Regions from separate parts of the Bacillus sp. CGMCC 1.60114 genome, predicted to be linked through region 2. Evidence: a T-box and tRNA genes for the amino acid it is inferred to sense, from the RefSeq annotation. Region 2 holds a T-box; the other holds one or more tRNA genes.

Region 1 (9,202 bases), on a different contig from region 2:
TAATGATGGCAGAGAGGTCACACCCGTTCCCATACCGAACACGGAAGTTAAGCTCTCTAGCGCCGATGGTAGTTGGGACTTTGTCCCTGTGAGAGTAGGACGTTGCCAGGCAAATGGAGGATTAGCTCAGCTGGGAGAGCACCTGCCTTACAAGCAGGGGGTCGGCGGTTCGATCCCGTCATCCTCCACCATATAAATGCCGGCTTAGCTCAATTGGTAGAGCAACTGACTTGTAATCAGTAGGTTGGGGGTTCAAGTCCTCTAGCCGGCACCAGGATTATGGCGGCTGTGGCGAAGTGGTTAACGCATCGGATTGTGGCTCCGACACTCGTGGGTTCGATTCCCATCAGTCGCCCCATTTTTAAAAAATAATATGCGGGTGTGGCGGAATTGGCAGACGCACCAGACTTAGGATCTGGCGCCTTTGGCGTGGGGGTTCGACTCCCTTCACCCGCACTTTTAATTGAATAAGTCATATATGTCTTGCGGAAGTAGTTCAGTGGTAGAATACAACCTTGCCAAGGTTGGGGTCGCGGGTTCGAATCCCGTCTTCCGCTCCAATTTTCAATATGACATGCCGGGGTGGCGGAACAGGCAGACGCACAGGACTTAAAATCCTGCGGTGGGTGACCACCGTGCGGGTTCGACCCCCGCCCTCGGCACCATATGCGCCCGTAGCTCAATTGGATAGAGCGTTTGACTACGGATCAAAAGGTTAGGGGTTCGAGTCCTCTCGGGCGCGCTTATTAACGGGAAGTGGCTCAGCTTGGTAGAGCACCTGGTTTGGGACCAGGGGGTCGCAGGTTCGAATCCTGTCTTCCCGATAGTTTTAAAATCTTGGGGCCTTAGCTCAGCTGGGAGAGCGCCTGCCTTGCACGCAGGAGGTCAGCGGTTCGATCCCGCTAGGCTCCACTTATATATCTTTTATGGCGGTGTAGCTCAGCTGGCTAGAGCGTACGGTTCATACCCGTGAGGTCGGGGGTTCGATCCCCTCCGCCGCTACCATAAAGGACCTTTAGCTCAGCTGGTTAGAGCAGACGGCTCATAACCGTCCGGTCGTAGGTTCGAGTCCTACAAGGTCCACCACTCAAGTTTTATATATATGGAGGTATACCCAAGTCTGGCTGAAGGGATCGGTCTTGAAAACCGACAGGCGGCGAGAGTCGCGCGGGGGTTCGAATCCCTCTACCTCCTCCATTTTTTAAAAAAAATATTATATCGTCGCGGGGTGGAGCAGTCTGGTAGCTCGTCGGGCTCATAACCCGAAGGTCGCAGGTTCAAATCCTGTCCCCGCAACCAATGGTCCCGTGGTGTAGTGGTTAACATGCCTGCCTGTCACGCAGGAGATCGCCGGTTCGACCCCGGTCGGGACCGCCATTTACATAAAGGCTCGGTAGCTCAGTCGGTAGAGCAGAGGACTGAAAATCCTCGTGTCGGCGGTTCGATTCCGTCCCGAGCCACCATTTTGAAATATGCAAGCCGGCTTAGCTCAATTGGTAGAGCAACTGACTTGTAATCAGTAGGTTGGGGGTTCAAGTCCTCTAGCCGGCACCATTTCAAAATGAGCCATTAGCTCAGTTGGTAGAGCATCTGACTTTTAATCAGAGGGTCGAAGGTTCGAGTCCTTCATGGCTCACCATTTTTATGCGGGTGTAGTTTAGTGGTAAAACAAGAGCCTTCCAAGCTCTGGTCGAGAGTTCGATTCTCTTCACCCGCTTTTTTTATGGGCCTATAGCTCAGCTGGTTAGAGCGCACGCCTGATAAGCGTGAGGTCGATGGTTCGAGTCCATTTAGGCCCACCATATTCCGCAGTAGCTCAGTGGTAGAGCTATCGGCTGTTAACCGATCGGTCGTAGGTTCGAGTCCTACCTGCGGAGCCATATAATATAGAGAAGTACCCAAGTGGCTCAAGGGGCTCCCCTGCTAAGGGAGTAGATCGCTTACGCGGTGCGAGGGTTCGAATCCCTTCTTCTCTGCCAGAAATTGGCCCGTTGGTCAAGTGGTTAAGACACCGCCCTTTCACGGCGGTAACACGGGTTCGAATCCCGTACGGGTCATATTAAAAGAGATAGCATATTATGCTATCTCTTTTTTTTATGTTGTTGAAACTCTTCCATTCTATAATTCTATGATTTAGCAGCTACTTGTAGTTCCCACATCAAAATTAAAATTCAAGCAATTATTAAACAACCACAAAAAACATTAGTAATCTTTCCTAAAAAGTCTCCAAACAAATATTTGTTGAATTCTGGCGCAGAATACACTTGAATGCTCCGTGCAAGAAATACAATCTTTGTGTTGATATATAGGAATGTTGGTTACCTCGTGTACCAATTTTAAGTGCGATTGCAAAGCCCCTTCCTACAACTGTATCAATGTAAGTGATAGTTCTTTTTTGACTCTTCCATTGTTGTTCACCCATTGCAACTACCTTTTTTCCAAACATATATGCTCGATCATGAGTAAGTGGGCATATGACGACTGTTAAGTGTAATGTTAAAGTTTTATGATTGTTTTTGGTTTATTTATGATATTTATGATTGTTTTTGAATGATTTTGATTGATTTTTGAAAGGGTTTTCGTTATGATGAATGTAAGAAGGAGGTGGCGGCATGTTAACACCTGAGCGTCACCAAATTATTTTGGATTTGGTGAAAAATAAAGGAATTGTAAAGCTTCAAGAGTTAGTTGCTGCAACTAACTCATCGGAATCGACGATTCGAAGAGATTTGATTTATTTAGAAGAGAAAAACTATATAAAGCGTGTTCATGGCGGAGCTTCACCGTTACAATCAAAAGGAAAAGAACCGAGTATGAATGAAAAATCCTTCAAAAATCTTCAGGAAAAAAAGTCGATTGGTCAATATGCAGCATCTCTTGTGGAAGACGGGCATTGTATTTATTTAGATGCCGGAAGTACGACGTTTGAAATGATTCCATTTTTGGAGGGAAAAGATATAACTGTCGTGACAAATGGACTTATGCATATTGAGGCATTGTTTCAAGCCAATATTCGGGCTTATTTACTTGGTGGCATGATGAAAAGCAATACAAGAGCGTTAATTGGAAGCGCTGCCCTTGAAAGCTTACTTCGCTATCGATTCGATTTTTGTTTTTTAGGGGCAAATGCTGTTCATCCTGTTTACGGTTATACAACGCCAGACCCTGAGGAAGCTTTGCTGAAGAAAACAGCTCTGCAACTTTCTAACTCGTGTTATGTTCTGGCGGATGGCAGTAAATTTTCAGAGATATCATTTGCGAAAATTGAAGAGCTCGAAGCAGCAAATATTATTGCAACTAATATTGGAGAGAACGAAGTAGCTCCTTATGCTAAAAAAACATTAATAAAGGTCGTGACAGTATGATTTACACTGTAACATTGAATCCTTCTGTAGATTATGTAGTGCAAGTAAATAATTTTGCACTACATTCGCTAAATCGCATGGAAAAAGAAGTGAAGTATCCAGGCGGAAAAGGAATTAATGTATCCCGTGTTCTAAAAAGAATTGATGTTTCTTCAAAAGCGCTTGGATTCATAGGGGGATTTACTGGTCGCTTTATTCAAGAAAAATTAGAAGAAGAGGGTATTGCAACCGATTTTATTGAAGTAGATGGTGATTCGCGGATTAACATTAAATTGAAAACAGGACAAGAAACTGAAATAAATGGAAGAGGTCCTGTTATTTTAAGTGAACAATTAGAACGTTTAATACAGCAAGTAGGCAATTTACAAGAAGGTGATGTTCTATTATTGGCAGGCAGTATTCCACCGTCTTTACCAGAATCGTTATATAAAGAAATCACAAAGGAATGCAGTGCGCGCGGCGTGAAAGTAGCTGTTGATGCGAGCGGAAAGGCATTGATTGATGTTGTAAAGCACCGTCCATTCTTTATAAAGCCAAACCATCACGAGTTAGGCGAACTATTTGATGTAGAAATTCAAAGTATTCAAGATGCGGCATTATACGGTAAGAAGCTTCTTGAAATGGGCGCAGAGCATGTTGTTGTATCAATGGCTGGGGATGGTGCACTCTTTCTTGCGAAGGAGCATGCATATTTTGCTAATGTGCCGAAAGGGCAAGTTGTAAATTCTGTTGGAGCTGGTGATTCGCTTGTGGCCGGTTTTCTAGGAACATATGAAAAAACTGGAGATTTAAAAGAAGCATTTCGATTTGGCGTTGCTACTGGAAGCGCAACAGCATTTTCTTCTGATCTTGCTGAAAAAGAAAAAATTGAGGAACTATTGTTGCAAGTAGAAGTACAATCTTTATCCTACATTAACGGGCAGTAAGCCACCCATCTTAAGATTGAGAGCGAAGCGAAGAAGATAGGGGAAATGAAGAAAATCTTCACGGATGGAAGTTTCACTTTATAGGAGAGAAGGATCTATATGAAAATTACAGAATTACTAAAAAAAGACACAATTCTTCTACAATTACAAACATCTTCTAAGCAAGAAACGATTGATGAAATGGTAAGTAAGCTTGCACAAGCAGGCCGATTACATGATGAGATTCAATTTAAAGAGGCAATTTTAACTCGTGAAGCACAAAGTACTACTGGCATTGGAGAAGGGATTGCAATTCCTCATGCAAAAACGGCTGCGGTTAAGACACCTGCTATTTGTTTTGCGAAATCAGATAGCGGTATAGACTATGAATCTCTCGATGGTCAACCAGCTCATTTATTCTTTATGATTGCAGCAAGTGAAGGAGCAAATAATGCTCATTTGGAAACTCTTTCTCGCTTATCTACATTACTTATGGATGCGGAATTTCGCGGGAAACTTATGAAAGCGCAAACAGAAGACGAGCTACTGCACCTTATTGATGCGAAAGAGAAAGAAGTTAATAAAGAAGAAAATACTGTACAGTCAAGTTCAAAGGGGAAAATTTTAGCAGTTACTGCTTGTCCTACAGGAATTGCTCATACGTATATGGCAGCAGATGCTTTAAAATCAAAAGCAAAGGAAATGGGTGTTGATATAAAAGTAGAAACAAATGGTTCTACAGGAGTAAAAAATGAATTGACTGCAGAAGAGATTCATGATGCAGTGGCAATTATTATTGCTGCAGATAAACAAGTTGAGATGGATCGTTTTAAAGGAAAGCATGTTATTGAGGTACCAGTTGCAGCTGGAATTCGTAAATCTGAGGAACTTATTAACCGTGCGCTTAAACAGGATGGACCTATCTATCAAGGAACAGGGGAAACTGTAAAGGGCGAAGTAAAAGAAAAACGCACAGGATTTTATAAGCATTTAATGAATGGTGTATCCAACATGCTTCCATTCGTTGTTGGTGGCGGGATTTTAATCGCACTGGCATTCGCTTTTGGCGGCATTCATGCAAAAGGGCCGATTGCTTCTACATTAATGGCAATTGGTGGCGGAAACGGAGCATTTTTCTTTATCGTTCCAGTATTAGCAGGATTTATTGCAAGTAGTATCGCAGATCGGCCTGGTTTTGCACCTGGTATGGTTGGAGGTTATTTAGCAGCACAAGCTGGGGCTGGATTTCTCGGTGGTTTAATCGCAGGATTTCTGGCAGGTTATGTGATCGTTCTCTTGAAAAAAGCTTTTCAAGTATTACCGGCACAACTTGAAGGAATTAAACCTGTTCTTTTGTATCCGTTGTTTGGTATTATGATTACTGGTTTGATTATGATTCTTGTTGTAAATGATCCTGTAGTAGCAATGAATAAAGGTTTAACACATTGGTTAAATGGATTAAGCGGAGGAAATGCTATTTTATTAGGTATCATTCTTGGTGGTATGATGGCCGTGGATATGGGAGGGCCTATCAACAAAGCTGCCTTTACATTCGGATTAGCGGCAATTGCTGCACATAATTTCGGACCGCATGCTGCAGTTATGGCTGGCGGTATGGTTCCGCCGCTTGGAGTTGCATTAGCAACAACTTTCTTTAAAGGAAAATTTACAGAGGCAGAGCGCAAATCTGGTATTACAAATTATATTATGGGTCTTTCTTTTATTACAGAGGGTGCTATTCCATTTGCAGCAGCTGATCCATTACGTGTAATTGTAAGCTGTGTTATAGGGTCTGCGATTGCAGGTGCTCTGACTATGGGGTTTCATATTACTCTTCCTGCACCGCACGGTGGCTTGTTCGTTATCCCTCTTGTGAATAAACCGATACTTTATTTATTAGCTATCGTAATAGGAGCAGTTGTAACAGCAGTTATGCTTGGGATTTGGAAAAAGCCTGTAAATAAATAAGAAAAGCGGTCAATTTTTGACCGCTTTTTTTACATTGTTAAAAAAAGAATGTGCCTAAAAAATATCGAAATGTTGTTTTTAGAGTTCTTTCTTCATAGTACGGATAAGAATCCTTATTTTTCTTTTTATCAAGCATACTTAACAAATATGAAGGAAAACAGTATGTGAATTTAGAATATGTATATGGTAGATTGAAATGGATTCCACATGTACCGTTATAACTTTATCCTATCTGTGAAAAAGTTCACAAATAGGCCATAAATTGTGAATGTATTCACAAAGAAACGTGCTACAATATGTGTGTAAGGAAGTTAAACAATATAAAATCAGTATTTTAATTATTTACTTAAATGACAATGATAATAATGAAATGAAAGATAGAGAGGGGATTTTACCATGAAAAAAGGTATTAATCGCGTAGTATTAGTAGGAACAGGAGCTGTAGGTTGCAGCTATGCATATTCTATGATTAACCAAGGTGTAGCTGAAGAGTTTGTTCTTGTTGACGTAAACGAAGCAAAAGCAGAAGGGGAAGCAATGGATTTAAGCCATGCTGTTCCATTTGCTCCAGCTCCAACAAAGGTTTGGAAAGGTAGTTATGCAGATTGTAAAGATGCAGATCTTGTTGTTATTACTGCTGGATTGCCACAAAAGCCAGGTGAAACTCGCTTAGATTTAGTTGAGAAGAACACAAAAATCTTTAAACAAATCGTTCGCGGCATCATGGATAGCGGATTTGATGGTATCTTCTTAATCGCAACTAACCCAGTTGATATTTTAACTTATGTAACTTGGAAAGAATCTGGATTACCAAAAGAACGTGTAATTGGTTCTGGTACAACTTTAGACTCTGCTCGTTTCCGTTACATGTTAGGTGAATATTTAAATGTGGATCCACGTAACGTTCACGCATATATTATTGGTGAACATGGTGACACAGAGCTTCCAGTATGGAGCCATACAACTGTTGGTGTACAAAAACTAGAAACAATTTTAGCAAACAATGAAAAGTACAATCAAAGCGATTTAGATGAAATCTTTGTGAATGTACGAGATGCTGCTTATCATATTATTCAACGCAAAGGTGCAACTTACTATGGTATCGGTATGTCACTATTACGTGTAACTAAAGCGATTTTAAACAATGAAAACAGCGTATTGACAGTATCTGCATACCTTGAAGGACAATACGGACAACAAGATGTTTACGTAGGTGTTCCAGCAGTTATCAACCGTCAAGGTATTCGAGAAGTTGTAGAGCTTGAATTGAACGCAGAAGAAGAATTGAAATTTGATCATTCTGTAAAAGTGCTAAAAGAAACTATGGCACCAGTACTATAATCCAAATTGTATATAACCCTTTCCGGCAAGCCCCTGTACATCCCCCTTTTGCCGGAAAGGGTTTTTTTATATTTTACTTTAAGTAGACAGTAATAACAGAATAACTGTAAACTCCTCCCTCTTTTTTACTTTAAAAATTATTCTAAAATAAAACGCTTACAAGGAATATTCGTCAAAATTCGATATTTTCAGCTGAAATTTACGGAATTACCATGAATTTCCGCGAAAAAAACGTATGTTTTTTTAGAAAATCGCAAGGATATTTCTATTTACCGAAGAATAGTAATAACATATTAAAAATTCTGTCATCTTGTGAGGTGAACATAGTGATTGTAACAAATTGTAATGAGGAAAACATGCTATTGTTTCATAAAGAGAAATTTTACAATAGCTACGAAATACTTGGGGCTCATCTAACTAAGGAAGATGGGGTGCAAGGAACACGCTTTTCCGTATGGGCTCCTCATGCACAAGCTGTGAGTATTGTAGGGGATTTTAATGAATGGAATAATCAAATGCATGAAATGATGCGAGTGACAGAGGAAGGAATTTGGTCTTTATTTATACCAAATGTAGCTCAGCTAGAATTGTACAAATATGCAATCGAAGCCTCAAACGGTCATACAATTTTAAAAGCTGATCCGTATGCAATGTATGCTGAAGTGAGACCAAATACGGCATCCATTGTTTATGATATAAAAGGATATAAATGGAAAGATCAGAAGTGGTTTCAAAAAAAGAAACGAAAACCAATTTACAATGAACCGTTAGCAATTTATGAGCTTCACTTTGGTTCATGGAAAAAGAAAGAAGATGAGTCTTTTTACTCTTACAGAGAAATGGCAGATGAGCTTATTCCGTATGTAGTGGAGCATCAATTTACTCATATTGAAATTATGCCGCTTATTGAACACCCGTATGATCGTTCTTGGGGATATCAAGGGACTGGATATTATGCGCCGACAAGTAGATACGGAACACCGCAGGATTTTATGTATTTTGTCGATGAATGTCACAAATATGGGATCGGTGTCATTTTAGATTGGGTACCAGGGCATTTTTGTAAAGATGCTCATGGTCTTTACTTATTTGATGGAGAACCAACGTATGAATATAGAGATCTTGATGTACAAGAAAATCACGTATGGGGAACTGTGAACTTTGATTTAGGAAAACAAGAAGTACGAAATTTTCTCATTTCGAATGCATTGTTTTGGATGAAGTATTATCATATCGACGGCTTTCGCGTTGATGCGGTTGCTAACATGCTATATTGGGAGCGAAATGGGGGGCAGGAAAGTAATGAACATGCTGTATTATTCCTGCAACAGCTGAATGAAGCAGTATTTGCGGAAGATCCAACTTTCTTAATGACTGCGGAAGATTCAACAGCATGGCCGCTCGTAACTGCACCGACATACGAAGGTGGACTCGGTTTTAATTATAAATGGAATATGGGCTGGATGAATGACATTTTAAAATATATGGAATGTGCACCGGAGTATCGGAAATATATTCATGACAAAGTAACATTTTCACTGCTTTACGCGTATTCTGAGAATTTTATTTTACCGTTATCACATGATGAAGTAGTACACGGGAAAAAGTCGCTATTAAATAAAA
Region 2 (9,202 bases):
ATTGATGGTGCACAAGGTGTTATTATGAACATTACAGGTGGCACAAACTTAAGTTTATATGAAGTACAAGAAGCAGCAGATATTGTAGCTTCAGCTTCAGACCAAGAAGTAAATATGATCTTTGGTTCTGTAATTAATGAGAGTTTAAAAGATGAAATCGTTGTAACAGTGATTGCAACAGGTTTTGATGATAGCATTTCAATGCAACCACCAAAGCCGATTATTCGTCCTACAGCGACTACAAAAAATGTGCAGCAGCCAGTACAACCAGTTAAACAACGTGAAATAAAGCGTGAAGTGAAGCGTGAAGAGCCGGTTTTAAATGAGCGTAGTGCAGATGTAGATGACATTGACATTCCAGCATTTTTACGTAACCGTCGCAGACGATAATTGAATTGAAATGTTACTGCGATTAATAGTCAGTTAAATATCTTGATTTTAAATAAAAAAAGAAGGCCTTTTTAGGCCTTCTTTTTTTATTTCTATATGTTCTCTCTATCTCGCTATTCGCGGGCAGTAAGCCCCCCATCTCAAGATGCAGAGGAAAGCGAAGAAGACAGGTGGGGGAAAGCTGCCCGTAAAAGCCTGATTGGTTCAACTAACCACCAGTGAAAACCGCACTGATGGAAGGTTCACTTTATTCTAGCTAGGAGGACTATTTTGTATTTTTTAAACGTGACAAATTATGCCTGAAAGCTTCAAAATAACAAGAAATCCCTTCCGTGAATTGACACACTTTTCCATAGGATATGCATTATACTAGTCTAAACTTTATAAAAAAGAGGTGAACCGTTTGGTTGTTTACGCCGATATTATTTGGTTATTAAACGTCTGCATTGATTTCCTTTTACTTTTATTAACGGCAATTGTTTTAAAGCGAAAAGTAAAAAGGTGGAGACTTGCACTTGGCGCATGTATCGGTTCAACAATTGTTATTTTTGCATTCACACCGTTAGCATATGTGATGACACATCCTGTGATGAAATTATTATATTCATTCCTCATTGTTTATACTGCATTTGGTTTTATTCGTTTTCGTACATTTTTACAGACCGTTTTAACGTTTTATTTTGTAACATTCATGGTAGGAGGCGGCCTTGTTGGAGCGCACTTTTTTCTTCAAACAAATGACATGGTCAATGGACTTGTTTCTACAAAATCCATTTCATATGGTGATCCTGTAAGTTGGGTGTTTGTTATGATTGGTTTTCCGATTATGTACTATTTTTCTAAAAAGAGAATTGCAGATGTAGAAGTGACAAAAATCCATTATGAGCAAATTGTGAAAGTAGATATCAAAATTGATATAAATGATATTCAACTAGATGGATTGATTGATAGTGGAAATCAATTGTATGACCCACTTACAAAAACACCAGTTATGATTATACCTATTTCTTCTTTAGAACATGTGCTTCCAAAGTGGTTAATAGAGCAAGTTCAAATGAAAACAGCAATTCCATATATACCAGATGAAGAGTCACAGTGGGCAACGCGTTTGAGGTTAATTCCTTATCGTGCTGTAGGTGTTAATCAACAATTTTTGTGGGCAATTAAACCTGACATTGTACGAGTTTATCATGAAGGCACTACAGTTACCGTAAATAAAGTATTAATTGGTTTGAATACACAGCAACTATCACTAAATGGTGAGTATCAATGTATTTTACATCCAAAAATGCTATTGTCTCAAGAAGTGACAATTGCTTAATACAAAAGGGAGGAATTCTATGTTGAAATTAAAATTTCGTTTAACTTATCTTTGGTATAAATTATTACTAAAACTTGGAATTAAGACCGATGAAATTTATTATATTGGTGGAAGTGAAGCTTTACCGCCTCCATTAACGAAAGAAGAAGAAGAGATATTGCTGCAAAAACTGCCAAAGGGAGATGAAACGGCACGATCGCTTTTAATTGAACGTAATTTACGTCTTGTTGTATACATTGCTAGGAAATTTGAAAATACAGGAATCAATATTGAGGACCTGATTAGTATTGGAACCATTGGTTTAATTAAAGCGGTTAATACATTTAACCCAGAAAAGAAAATTAAACTTGCAACATATGCTTCAAGGTGTATTGAAAATGAAATTTTAATGCATTTGCGACGAAATAATAAAAATCGTTCAGAAGTATCCTTTGATGAGCCTCTTAATATCGATTGGGATGGAAATGAACTATTACTATCAGATGTTCTTGGGACAGATGAAGATATTATTACAAAAGATTTGGAAGCAACTGTTGACCGCCATTTATTGATGAAAGCATTGCATCAATTAAATGATCGAGAGAAGCAAATTATGGAACTTCGTTTTGGATTAGATGGGGGAGAAGAAAAAACGCAAAAGGATGTTGCAGATATGCTTGGTATTTCACAGTCTTATATTTCGCGTTTAGAAAAACGAATTATTAAAAGACTTCGTAAAGAATTTAACAAAATGGTATGAAGTTAATCATTCTTTAGCGAACACTCTTTTTCACTTGAGGCTCTTAGTCGATTGCTTTTTTGCAAGTAATTTAAGTTTCATTTAAAAAAAGAGAACGTTGCATTTAGTAATATGTGATAAATGAGTATATGCATAAAATTCCCTCCAAAGGAGATACTTTACACTGTACAGCAACTCCCGATAGGAGGGAACACTTTGACGAGAAACAAAGTAGAAATTTGCGGTGTTGATACATCTAAACTTCCAGTACTAAAAAATGAAGAAATGCGACGGCTATTTCGAGAAATGCAAAGCGGCGATATAAGTGCAAGGGAGAAACTAGTAAACGGAAACTTACGTCTTGTACTGAGCGTCATCCAAAGATTTAACAACAGAGGGGAGTTTGTTGATGATTTATTTCAAGTTGGCTGCATTGGACTTATGAAATCCATTGATAACTTTGACCTAAGCCAAAATGTTAAATTCTCAACGTATGCTGTACCGATGATTATTGGAGAAATTCGAAGATATTTGCGTGATAATAACCCAATACGCGTTTCGCGTTCATTACGTGATATTGCGTATAAAGCATTGCAAGTACGAGAAAAGCTTATTGCTGAAAATTCAAAAGAACCAACAGCGATGGATATAGCAAAGGTACTTGATGTGACGCACGAAGAAATTGTGTTTGCACTTGATGCGATTCAAGATCCAGTTTCATTGTTTGAGCCGATATACAATGATGGTGGGGATCCAATTTTTGTGATGGATCAGCTAAGTGATGATAAACAAAGGGACGAGCAATGGGTCGAAGAATTAGCATTAAAAGAGGGAATGAAGCGATTAAATGAGCGAGAAAAGATGATTATTCGCAAGCGCTTCTTTCAAGGGAAAACACAAATGGAAGTGGCGGAGGAAATTGGGATTTCTCAAGCGCAAGTGTCACGTCTTGAAAAATCAGCAATTAAACAAATGAATAAAACAATTCAAGGCTAAGGTCTCATCATTTATGATGAGACCTTTTATAGTTTTGAGGGGAGATTCTGCTCATAGGGAGGGTGATGTGTTCATATAATGGCCATATAGAAAGGATTTTGTACGTGAAGGGTAATGTAGTGTCACTTTGTTTATGCTTTGAGGTGGAATTATGATTGTCAGTTAAGTATGGAACAAAGGAGAGGATGGCAATGATACGTATTTCAGAATTTCAAATGAAAGATGTTGTCAATGTGTCAGATGGGAAGAGACTTGGAAATATTGGAGATATCGATATTGATATGAAGACGGGAAGAATTCAAGCAGTTATTATTACAAAACAAGGAAAAATGCTAGGTTTATTTGGGAAAGAAGAAGAGTTTGTAATTCCTTGGAAACAAATTGTGAAAATAGGAGAAGATGTTATCTTAGTTCGAGCAGATCATGCGAATACAATTACAGAAACAATACAAACACCGACAATTTCTTAAAGAATGTTACAAATTCCTCTTTTTTTTTATGTTGTCATTATGGAAAAATAAAAGTATGGTAAAATAGACAGGAAGTACCATACTTTTTATGTTATTTTATTATAAGGAGCCTTTTTATGAGAGAACCATTTACATATAAGGACGATATGTTACATTTACAAGCATGGGAACAACTGGGGCCCATCATAGCTGGATTTACGACAAAAGAAGGCGGAGTGAGTACCGGATCGTTTCATACAATGAATTTGGGGCTACACGTCCATGACAACGTGGAAGATGTTCATGAAAATCGGCGTCTTTTAGCAGAAAAATTACATGTTTCATTAGAAAATTGGATTTGTTCGGAACAGGTTCATGACTATCATGTTGCAAAAGTAGGAAAGCAAGAGAAGGGAAAAGGGGTCTTTTCCTATAAAGATGGTATCCCGAATACAGATGGCATATATACGACAGATACTGACGTGTTATTAACATCTTGTTATGCGGATTGTGTTCCATTATACTTCTATTCCCCATCTTATAAAATGATTGGACTTGCACATGCTGGTTGGAAAGGAACCGTAAAAGGAATTGCAAGTGAAATGATTAGAAAGTGGAAAGAAGAAGGTGTATCACTTGATGATATACATGTTGCCATCGGTCCGTCTATTGGTGCGTGTTGTTACGTTGTGGATGAACGTGTGTTATCTGCAGCTAAACAAGTGGTTCATGGTTCCGTTCCATATGAAATGATTTCTGATGGACAATATGCAATTGATTTAAAAGAAATAAATCGTTTGCTTTGTTTACAAGCTGGGATTAAAGAAGAGCATATTATCATGTCATCTCTTTGTACAAGCTGTGAAACGCAATTATTTTTCTCGCATCGTCGTGATCATGGAAAGACGGGAAGAATGCTTAGTTTTATCGGCTTTAAGGAGGAGTGAAAGTAGTGACAGTACAAGAAAATTTAATATACGTTCAACAAGAAGTTGAAAAAGCATGTCAACGAGTGAATAGATCTTTAGATGAAGTTACACTTGTTGCTGTTACAAAAACAGTAGGTATTGAAAAAACAAATGAGGTGTTACAAGCCGGGCTTATACATCTTGGTGAAAATCGTAATGAAGGCTTTTTGCAGAAATATGAGTACTTTGGAAGCAAAGCGACGTGGCATTTTATCGGTTCATTGCAGTCTAGAAAAGTAAAAGAGATTGTAAATGAAATTGATTATTTACACTCACTTGATCGTCTTTCACTTGCAAAAGAAATTCAAAAACGAGCAACTAAACCAATTCGCTGCTTTGTACAAGTGAAAACTTCAGAGGAAGAGTCCAAACAAGGAATAGCTATAGATGAAACAATTGAGTTTATTCACAATTTACAACAGTTGGATAAGATTGAGGTTGTTGGACTTATGACAATGGCACCTTACACGGATGATGAAATGCAAATTCGTAGTTGTTTTCAAATGTTGCGTAAACTGCAAAAGCAAGTACAAGATTTAAAGCTATCGTATGCTCCATGTACGGAGTTATCAATGGGAATGTCAAATGATTATACAATTGCAATTGAAGAAGGCGCTACATTTATTCGTTTGGGGACGATTTTAGTAGGAAAAGAATAGAAGGAAGGAGAATCTTATTATGAGTTGGTCAAAAGTAAAGTACTTCTTTTTTGACACACCAGAAGAGCGAGAAGCACACTATGCTTATGAAAAGGAGCAAAAAGAAATGAAAAAACAGCAGGAACCGGAACAGGATATTCCGCTTGCAAAAGTACAACCGAAACAAAACGTAGTAAGTATTGAAACAGCAAAACACCCTTCAAAAGTTGTTTTATTAGAGCCACGTACGTATTCAGAGGCACAGGGTATTGCTGATCATTTAAAAGGTCGCCGTGCGGTTGTGATTAATTTACAGCGCATGTCTACAGATCAAGCATTACGTATCGTTGATTTTCTAAGCGGAACTGTATATGCAATAGGCGGGGACATTCAAAAATTAGGTCCAAAAACATTTATATGTACACCTGATAATGTAGACATTGTTGGAGCAATTTCTGAATTGTTCGGTGAAGAGGAAGATACAAATATAAAGAGGTGGTAATACGCCATGACAATGATTTTACAAATATTGCTCTATGTAATACAAATTTATTCCTGGGCGCTTATTATCTATATCCTACTATCTTGGGTTCCGGGAGCAAGAGAGTCGACGTTTGGTGATTTCCTTGCCCGTATTTGTGAGCCATATTTAGAACCATTCCGGAGGTTTATCCCACCGATTGGAGTAATTGATATTTCTCCAATCGTAGCAATCATTGTACTACGCTTAGCTAGTTCAGGATTGATCCGTGTATTTGAATTTTTTGTGAGGTAAGAGGATGTATACATGAGCATCTATGAACATTTTAGACCTGAAGAAACGGTTTTCGTTGATAAAGTGTTAGAATGGAAGCAAGCGGCAGAAGAATATCATCAAGTGAAACTGACTGATTTTCTTGACCCGCGTGAACAACAGATTGTTTCTATGATTGTTGGACATCAAGGAGATGCTATGTTTCAACTTTATGGAGCTACTCCTAATGCAGAAAGAAAACGAGCGTTAATTTATCCAAATTATCTTATGCCGAATGAAGAAGAGTTTCAAGTAGAAGTATTAGAAATTGACTATCCTTCTAAATTTTACACGCTGGAACATCGTCAAATATTGGGGGCATTTATGTCTCTTGGATTAAAGAGACATAAATGCGGAGATATTTGGCTCCAAGAAAATCGTGCCCAAATTGTAGTTGCAAAAGAAGTTGTTTCGTATATAAAAATGAATTTACAATCAATTGGAAGAACAAAAGTGTCTTTAGCACCTGTGTTATCTGAAAACGTATTACATATACAAGAACAGTGGGACGAGAAATCGGGAACTGTTTCGTCGCTTCGATTAGATGTACTAATAGCAGAAATGTTTCATATATCTCGTCAGAAAACACAGCCGTTTATCAAAAATGGTCTTGTGAAAGTGAATTGGAAAGTAGTTGAGCAATCTGCTTATGACTGCTTTCCGGGAGATGTATTTTCTGTTAGAGGTTATGGCAGGAGTAAATTACTCACTGTTGATGGAAAAACAAAACGCGATAAATGGAGAATTTTGTATGGAATCTTAAAATGATTTCTTTTTTTAGAAGGAAAATCTCCCATTTTGTCGAAGAAAAGATATAATTAAAAAGGAAATTTTAGATAACCTACTTGGAGGTGGCGTTTGTGCCGTTAACACCGTTAGATATTCATAATAAAGAATTTAGTCGTGGCTTTCGCGGCTACGATGAGGATCAAGTAAATGAATTTCTTGATCAAGTCATCAAAGATTATGAATTAGTGATTCGTGAAAAAAAGGCGTTAGAAGAAAAAGTCGCACAACTAGAAGGGAAATTAGAACATTTCTCTAATATTGAAGATACATTAAATAAATCTATTGTTGTAGCGCAAGAAGCAGCAGAAGAAGTTAAGCGTAATGCACAAAAAGAAGCGAAGTTAATTGTTCGTGAAGCAGAGAAAAATGCGGACCGTATTATTAACGAAGCGTTAGTAAAATCAAGAAAAGTGGCATTTGATATTGAAGAATTGAAAAAGCAAGCGAAAGTGTTCCGTACACGTTTCCGTATGCTAATAGAAGCACAGCTTGAAATGCTAAACAATGATGATTGGGACAAGCTAATCGAGTTAGAAGAAGAAGTAGATGAGCTTCTTAAGAAAGAAGAAACAGTGTAAGCTTGACGTTTTTCTTATTATTACATATAATTCTATACAACATAAATTTTTAGAAAAACGAAGATAGGGATAAGTACTTTTTTCATACCTTATATAGCGAACTGAGGACGGTGGAAGCTCAGGATAAGGAGAGAATGGGAATATCACCCTGGAGTTCCTCGCTGAACAACAAAGTAAGCAGAGGCGTGTATTCGCGTTAAGAATATAAAGAGGATTGCTATATGTAGTAGTCTACTAGGGTGGTACCGCGGGAGACCTTCTCGTCCCTTTTTTGGGATGAGAAGGTCTCTTTTTTATTCCGTTTATTTAGAAAAAATGTCTTTTTTTGTATATTTAAGGAGGAATTAAGCATGGATTACAAAGATACATTATTAATGCCAAAAACTGAATTTCCAATGCGTGGAAATTTACCGAAACGTGAGCCTGTAATGCAAGAAAAATGGGCGGAAATGAATATTTATGAAAAAGTACAAGAACGTACAAAGGGACGTCCGCTATTCGTACTACATGATGGACCTCCATATGCGAATGGTGACATTCATATGGGACACGCGTTAAATAAAGTGTTAAAAGATTTTATTGTACGCTATAAATCAATGAATGGTTTTTCAGCACCATATGTACCAGGTTGGGATACGCATGGATTACCAATCGAGCAAGCTTTAACAAATAAAGGCGTTAAGCGTAAAGAAATGACAGTTGCTGAGTTCCGTAAACTTTGTGAAGAATACGCATACGAGCAAGTAAGCCGTCAGCGTGAACAATTTAAACGTTTAGGTGTACGAGGTGATTGGGATAACCCATACATTACATTAAAGCCAGCGTACGAAGCACAACAAATTAAAGTATTTGGTGAAATGGCGAAAAAGGGCTACATTTATAAAGGTCAAAAACCTGTTTACTGGTCTCCGACAAGTGAATCTGCATTAGCAGAAGCGGAAATTGAATATAAAGATAAAAAATCTGCATCTATTTACGTAGCATTCCCTGTAAAAGATGGAAAAAATGTTTTAGAAGGTGACGAGAAGTTCATTATTTGGACAACAACACCTTGGACATTGCCAGCTAACTTAGGTATTTCTGTTCATCCAGAACTTGAATACAGCATCGTAAAAGTAGATGATGCAAAATATATCATTGCTTCTGAGCTACTCGAAACAGTTTCAAAAACATTAGAGTGGGAAAACACAGAAGTTGTTAAAACAGTAAAAGGTAGCGAGCTTGAGTATACAGTGGCTAAGCATCCATTCTATGACCGTGATTCTTTAGTTATGCTTGGTGAACATGTTACAACAGATGCTGGTACAGGTTGTGTACATACAGCACCAGGGCACGGGGAAGATGACTTCCTTGTTGGGAAACAATATGGCTTAGAAGTTCTTTGCCCAGTTGATGATAAAGGTGTACTAACAAGTGAAGCACCTGGATTTGAAGGACTATTTTATGATAAGGCAAATAAACCAATTACAGAAAAATTAGAAGAGGTTGGTGCGTTATTAAAATTAACATTTATTACGCATTCTTATCCGCATGACTGGAGAACGAAACAACCAATTATTTTC

What was found. A T-box is a leader RNA that pairs with one kind of tRNA and senses whether it is charged. The one in region 2 lies ahead of ileS (isoleucine--tRNA ligase), so its partner is inferred to be a tRNA-Ile.
Region 1: it encodes a tRNA-Ile, which carries the amino acid that the T-box ahead of ileS (isoleucine--tRNA ligase) is inferred to sense. The anticodon was not compared.

What each region holds. Positions count from the first base shown of each region.
Region 1 covers NZ_JBHTHG010000108.1:208-9,409, forward strand. Annotated here, with positions in the region: rRNA gene rrf (5S ribosomal RNA) at 1-111, shown strand, start outside; tRNA gene ACFQZ1_RS16315 (tRNA-Val) at 116-191, shown strand; tRNA gene ACFQZ1_RS16320 (tRNA-Thr) at 199-274, shown strand; tRNA gene ACFQZ1_RS16325 (tRNA-His) at 283-358, shown strand; tRNA gene ACFQZ1_RS16330 (tRNA-Leu) at 376-456, shown strand; tRNA gene ACFQZ1_RS16335 (tRNA-Gly) at 486-560, shown strand; tRNA gene ACFQZ1_RS16340 (tRNA-Leu) at 577-665, shown strand; tRNA gene ACFQZ1_RS16345 (tRNA-Arg) at 669-742, shown strand; tRNA gene ACFQZ1_RS16350 (tRNA-Pro) at 751-824, shown strand; tRNA gene ACFQZ1_RS16355 (tRNA-Ala) at 840-912, shown strand; tRNA gene ACFQZ1_RS16360 (tRNA-Met) at 929-1,005, shown strand; tRNA gene ACFQZ1_RS16365 (tRNA-Ile) at 1,010-1,086, shown strand; tRNA gene ACFQZ1_RS16370 (tRNA-Ser) at 1,105-1,197, shown strand; tRNA gene ACFQZ1_RS16375 (tRNA-Met) at 1,223-1,299, shown strand; tRNA gene ACFQZ1_RS16380 (tRNA-Asp) at 1,302-1,377, shown strand; tRNA gene ACFQZ1_RS16385 (tRNA-Phe) at 1,388-1,463, shown strand; tRNA gene ACFQZ1_RS16390 (tRNA-Thr) at 1,479-1,554, shown strand; tRNA gene ACFQZ1_RS16395 (tRNA-Lys) at 1,564-1,639, shown strand; tRNA gene ACFQZ1_RS16400 (tRNA-Gly) at 1,647-1,717, shown strand; tRNA gene ACFQZ1_RS16405 (tRNA-Ile) at 1,726-1,802, shown strand; tRNA gene ACFQZ1_RS16410 (tRNA-Asn) at 1,806-1,880, shown strand; tRNA gene ACFQZ1_RS16415 (tRNA-Ser) at 1,889-1,979, shown strand; tRNA gene ACFQZ1_RS16420 (tRNA-Glu) at 1,986-2,057, shown strand; gene ACFQZ1_RS16425 (DeoR/GlpR family DNA-binding transcription regulator) at 2,613-3,365, shown strand; gene pfkB (1-phosphofructokinase) at 3,362-4,291, shown strand; gene ACFQZ1_RS16435 (PTS fructose transporter subunit IIABC) at 4,391-6,238, shown strand; gene ACFQZ1_RS16440 (L-lactate dehydrogenase) at 6,635-7,579, shown strand; gene glgB (1,4-alpha-glucan branching protein GlgB) at 7,906-9,202, shown strand, end outside.
Region 2 covers NZ_JBHTHG010000117.1:233,085-242,286, forward strand. Annotated here, with positions in the region: gene ftsZ (cell division protein FtsZ) at 1-390, shown strand, start outside; gene spoIIGA (sigma-E processing peptidase SpoIIGA) at 794-1,711, shown strand; gene sigE (RNA polymerase sporulation sigma factor SigE) at 1,731-2,450, shown strand; gene sigG (RNA polymerase sporulation sigma factor SigG) at 2,646-3,425, shown strand; gene ACFQZ1_RS19790 (YlmC/YmxH family sporulation protein) at 3,617-3,895, shown strand; gene pgeF (peptidoglycan editing factor PgeF) at 4,012-4,821, shown strand; gene ACFQZ1_RS19800 (YggS family pyridoxal phosphate-dependent enzyme) at 4,827-5,501, shown strand; gene ACFQZ1_RS19805 (cell division protein SepF) at 5,521-5,982, shown strand; gene ACFQZ1_RS19810 (YggT family protein) at 5,989-6,255, shown strand; gene ACFQZ1_RS19815 (YlmH family RNA-binding protein) at 6,268-7,041, shown strand; gene divIVA (septum site-determining protein DivIVA) at 7,134-7,640, shown strand; T-box leader at 7,692-7,911, shown strand; gene ileS (isoleucine--tRNA ligase) at 7,991-9,202, shown strand, end outside.